2 regions of the Nocardiopsis valliformis DSM 45023 genome follow, and region 1 is predicted to be linked to the other one. Evidence: riboswitches for the same ligand, from Rfam matches in the RefSeq annotation. Region 1 holds a riboswitch; the other holds the start of a gene.
The links. A riboswitch is a leader RNA that binds a small molecule or an ion and turns the genes downstream of it on or off. The one in region 1 is predicted to bind glycine.
Positions count from the first base shown of each region.

Region 2: it holds a riboswitch for glycine, as region 1 does, so the genes downstream of both, gcvT (glycine cleavage system aminomethyltransferase GcvT) here and gcvP (aminomethyl-transferring glycine dehydrogenase) in region 1, are expected to answer to the same signal.

Region 1 covers NZ_ANAZ01000028.1:36,087-38,540, forward strand. The annotation lists gene D457_RS34225 (DUF2599 domain-containing protein) at 1-781, opposite strand, end outside; glycine riboswitch at 1,317-1,407, shown strand; gene gcvP (aminomethyl-transferring glycine dehydrogenase) at 1,505-2,454, shown strand, end outside.
Region 2 covers NZ_ANAZ01000054.1:29,470-31,923, reverse strand. The annotation lists gene gcvH (glycine cleavage system protein GcvH) at 1-3, opposite strand, end outside; gene gcvT (glycine cleavage system aminomethyltransferase GcvT) at 165-1,280, opposite strand; glycine riboswitch at 1,426-1,527, opposite strand; gene D457_RS0130090 (penicillin-binding transpeptidase domain-containing protein) at 1,688-2,454, shown strand, end outside.

The sequences.
Region 1 (2,454 bases):
CGCCGTAGGTCCATGACCGGGTTCGGGTCGGGCGCCGTTTCTCCAAGTTCCAGTCGCCCGCGATGTTGAAGAACCCACCGGCCACGTGGCAGTCGTACTGCTGGCGCAGGGTTTTCTTTTCGGTCACCCGAGGGCGTTTGGCCTTGAGTTCGTTCCAACCGGCGGAGAGGAAGATCGCCTGCCCTGTTCCGGGCATAGGGATTCCCTGGCCGTAGGCGGACTTCCTGGCGTTTACTCTCAACTGGCTTCTCTCGGTGGTGTACGACGTCCAGGAGAAGAGGTCGATGCCCAACCACGGGTCGGCGACGACCGGGTAGGCGAACACCTCGCCGGGGTGGTCCACCACCTGGACGATCTTCGTGCCGTCGATCTCGTACCGGGTGGACACGGGACTTCCGTGGGCGTCCTTCGCCCATGCCGGGGCGATGCTTGCGAGATACGCTCCGTCGGGGTCGAGCAGGACCAGGATTCCGTCGTCCTGCTCTTCGATCCGGTCCAGGCCCACGGCCGAAAGATCGTACTCGTAGCCGGTGGGTGCGGAGGAGTCCTCGATGATGGTGGTGATCTGGACCGAACCGTCCGTCTTCAGCAGCGGGACCGTCTGGGCGCCGTTGCCGTGATCGAAGACGGCGGTCCCGTCGTCGAGTATCTCCGCGGGCTCGGTGCTCTCGGGGAAGGGCAGACGAATGGAAACATGGTGGTCGCCGTAGCCGTCAACGGAAATCGGTTCTTCGATCTCGATGGGGATGACGCTCTGACCGTTTTCGGTGACGGCCTTCACAGCGGTGTTCGTGGCATGGGGATTCTCGTGGATATCGCCAAGGTTTCGGGTGCGGAGGCTTCGAGTGCCCGGCCGACGCCAGTCGCCTCCAAACGAGTTGCCGCTGCTGTCGGGGTACTCATCAACGAAAGGATCACCGTGGCGGTGACCACTGTTCCAGTGGTGTGGGCGAGGGCACGTCTCATCTTCACGGGGGCCGTTCTCGAGGGATTCTCTGTGATCCGCGCGCTGGTTCTCGTGTGTCGGGGGCGGCAGACGAACACGGGAATCCTTTTCCGGGGATTCCTGGAGCGAGCCGGCCTTCTGGTCAGCTCGTCGGTCCCTAACGCGGGGTAGCGGGGCGGGGGTTCTCCGGTGGCCGCATGCGGTCAGGGGCCCGCACGGGTGCCTGGGACGGGCTACTCGTGTGATCCGCCGAAAAGGTGTGCCCTGGCTCGGTGGTTCGGGGGCCGATCGAGTACGGTCGTAGTCGCAACGGGGATGAAAACCGACATCAGCCCTGCTTGTACACATATACAGAGCGTCAGCAGGCTGCTGATACCGCGCGGGAGAGACCTCGGCAACGGGGCGCCGACGGGGCAATACTCCCCAGTAACCTCTCAGGCACCATGGACCGCGCGGAGTAGGCCGCTCTGAAGCCTGGGCACCGCCGTGCCCGGTGACAGAGGGGGAGACCGTGAGGAACACCGCCGACCCGATCGGCCCTGTCACCAGGAGGTCTCCGTGCCTGACCCGTCGAATGTCCCCACCTCGGGCGCGCCCGCCAGAGTGTTCGCCGACCGCCACATCGGCCCCACGCCCGCCGAGACCGCGGAGATGCTCAAGACGGTCGGCTACGGCTCCACCGCCGAGCTCATGACCGCGGCGGTGCCCGAGTCCATCCTCAGCGCCCCCGGGCAGAGCGCCGCGCTCAACCTGCCCGAGGCCATCGGTGAGGCCGAGGCCCTGGCCGAGCTGCGCGACCTCGCCTCGCGCAACAAGCTCAACACCCCGATGATCGGCCGCGGCTACTACGGCACGCTCACGCCCCCGGTCATCCTGCGCAACATCATGGAGAACCCTGCCTGGTACACGGCCTACACGCCCTACCAGCCGGAGATCTCCCAGGGCCGCCTCGAGGCCCTCATCAACTTCCAGACCATGGTCTCCGACCTCACCGGTCTGCCCATCACCGGCGCCTCCCTGCTGGACGAGGCCACCGCCGCCGCCGAGGCCATGACCCTGGCCCGCCGGGCGACCAAGGTCAAGAGCGACGTGTTCGTGGTCGACTCCGACGTCTTCCCGCAGACCCTCCAGGTCCTGCGCACCCGCGCCGAACCCCTGGGCATCGAGGTGGTCGTCGCCGACCTCACCCAGGGCCTGCCCGAGGGCGACTTCTACGGCGTCCTGGTCCAGTACCCCGCCTCCAGCGGTGTGGTGCGCGACCCCAGCGCCATCATCGCCCAGGCACACGAGCGCGGCGCCCTGGCCGTGGTCGCCGCCGACATCCTGGCCCTGACCCTGCTGCGCAGCCCCGGTGAGCTGGGTGCCGACATCGCGGTGGGCTCCACCCAGCGCTTCGGTGTCCCGCTCGGTTTCGGCGGCCCGCACGCCGGTTACATGTCCGTGGGCCAGAAGCTGCGCCGCCAGCTGCCCGGCCGCCTGGTCGGCGTCTCGGTGGACAACGCGGGCAA
Region 2 (2,454 bases), on a different contig from region 1:
CACTTCAACTCTCCTTGGAGGTGTTCCATTTGTCTGCCGTGCGCCCGTACGGCGACCCGGCCCGGCCTACGCCTGGTCACGCCCCGGCCGTGCCGGTTCCTCATGGGAATCCAGCCGTCGGTGCGTGCAGGTCGTCGGGGCCGCGCGGTGGCGGCCCCCGTTTCCTACGGCTGTCGCTTGTAGAACGGCAGCTCGACCACGTCGACTTCCTCGCCCCGGCCGCGCACGTCCACGGTGAACGTGCCGGTCGAGGTGTCGAGGTCGCCGTCCACGTAGGCCATGGCGATGGGGCGGCCCAGGGTGGGGGAGGGGGCGCCGCTGGTGGTGACTCCGATGACGGCTCCGTCGCGCAGCACGTCCTGGCCCTTGCGCAGCGGGCGGCGGCCGCGGCCGGCGAGACCGATCAGGCGCCGTTCCCGGGAGGTGCGTGAGGCCTCCTCCAGGGCGGCGCGGCCGACGAAGTCGCCCGGCTTGTCGAGCTTGACCACGCGGCCCAGACCGGCGTCGAAGGGGGTGAGGTCGGCGCTGAGCTCCTGGCCGTACAGCGGCATCCCGGCCTCCATGCGGAGGGTGTCGCGGGAGGAGAGTCCGGCCGGGACCAGTCCGTGCCGGGCACCCCCGGCCATCAGGGCGGCCCAGATCTCGGGTGCCTTGTCGGCGGGCTTGACGAAGATCTCGAAGCCGTCCTCACCGGTGTAGCCGGTGCGGGCGAGCAGGACCGGAACCCCGGCCACGGTGTGCTCGTACCCGGCGTAGTAGCGGATGTCGTCGAGGTTGGCGTCGGTGAGCGGGGCGAGGATCTCGACCGCGCGCGGGCCCTGGATCGCGATCAGCGAGTAGGCGGCGGACTCGTCGGTGACCTCGACGTCGAAGTCCGAGGCGCGCTCGGCCAGCGCGGAGGCAACCACCGGCACGTTGGCCGCGTTCGCCACGACCAGGTACTCCTGCTCGCCGAGCCGGTAGACGATGAGGTCGTCCAGGACCCCGCCGTCCTCGGCGGTGATCATGGTGTAGCGGGCGCGGCCCACCTTCACCTTGGACAGGAAGCCGACCAGTGCATGGTCGAGGGCTTCGGCGGCCTGCGGGCCGACCAGCCGGATCTCACCCATGTGGGAGAGGTCGAAGAGCCCGGCGGCCTCACGGACCGCGGTGTGCTCGGCGGTCTCGCTGGCGTAGCGGAGCGGCATCAGCCACCCGGCGAAGTCGACGAGGGTCGCCCCGGCCTCTTCGTGGATCTTGTGCAGCGCGGTGACGCGCGGCGCGAACGTGGGCTCTGACATGGGCACTCCCGAGAGGATGGGCGTCGTGTCGTGCGATAGGCGTTGCCATCCTCCCCCTCTGTCATGGGTGCCTGAGAGCTTCACCGCGCGCTCGGCGTGGTTTGCACCTTCGGCGAGGGAACGTGTCCCTGCTTTCCAGAGTGGTCTCGCCCGTACGGTCCGGTGTGCCTGAGAGGTTGTCATCGGGGAGGGATTGCTCCTTCGGCGGCCCACGCTGGATACGCGGACTCTCTCCCGTACGGGGTCAGCAACACGTTCAGCCTAGCAGCGGCGACACAGGGCGCCCAAGACTGGCCAGCCGGTTGTGGACAACTGCCGCCCAACCGACCGAACCCAGCCCCAGTGGGTAACCGCACGGGTTAGCTTTGTGGGTGGACGTTCCGTCGATCAGCCTGTGGAGGAGACGAGTGCGCACCGACACCGAACGCGCTACCGCGAGGCCGGGGCGTGCCCCCGGCCTCTTCGCCGTCGGCGCGGCCGGGTGTGCCATCACCCTGCTGGCCGGCGCCGCCTGCGGAGGTTCCGAGGAAGAGAATGGACCCGACCAGGGGACCGTCGGCAACCCCATCCAACTGGGCGACGTTCAGACCGTGGAACGCGAGGACCTGGAAGCGGTCTTCGCCGAGGCGGGGGTGACCGGGACTTTCGTCCTCTTCGACGCCGGGGACCGCTCCGCGGTCGTGGTGAACCCGGAGGGGGCGCGCGAGCGCGCGGTGCCCGCCTCCACGTTCAAGCTGCCGAACACGTTGATCGCCCTTCAGACCGGCGAGGTGGCCGACGTGGACGAGGTGATCTCCCCCGAGGACGGCGAGGAGCTGAGCCTGCGCGAGGCCCTGCCCACCACCGACGTCCCGGTGCACCAGGAGGTCGCCGACCGGATCGGGCACGAGCGGATGTCCACCTGGGTGGACCGCTTCGACTACGGCAACCGCCAGGTGGGCGAAGAGGGCGAGATGGGTCGCTTCTGGCTGGAGGGTCCGCTGGAGATCTCCGCGCTGGAGCAGGCCACCTTCGTCGCCGAGCTCGCCCGCGCGGAACTGCCCGTGGACGTCGAGCACCAGGAGGCCCTGCACGAGCTGCTCAAGGTGGAGGAAGGACCGAACCACGAGCTCTTCGGCCGGACCGGCCTGGGCGTGAACGTGGACCCCGTACCGGGCTGGTGGGTCGGCTGGGT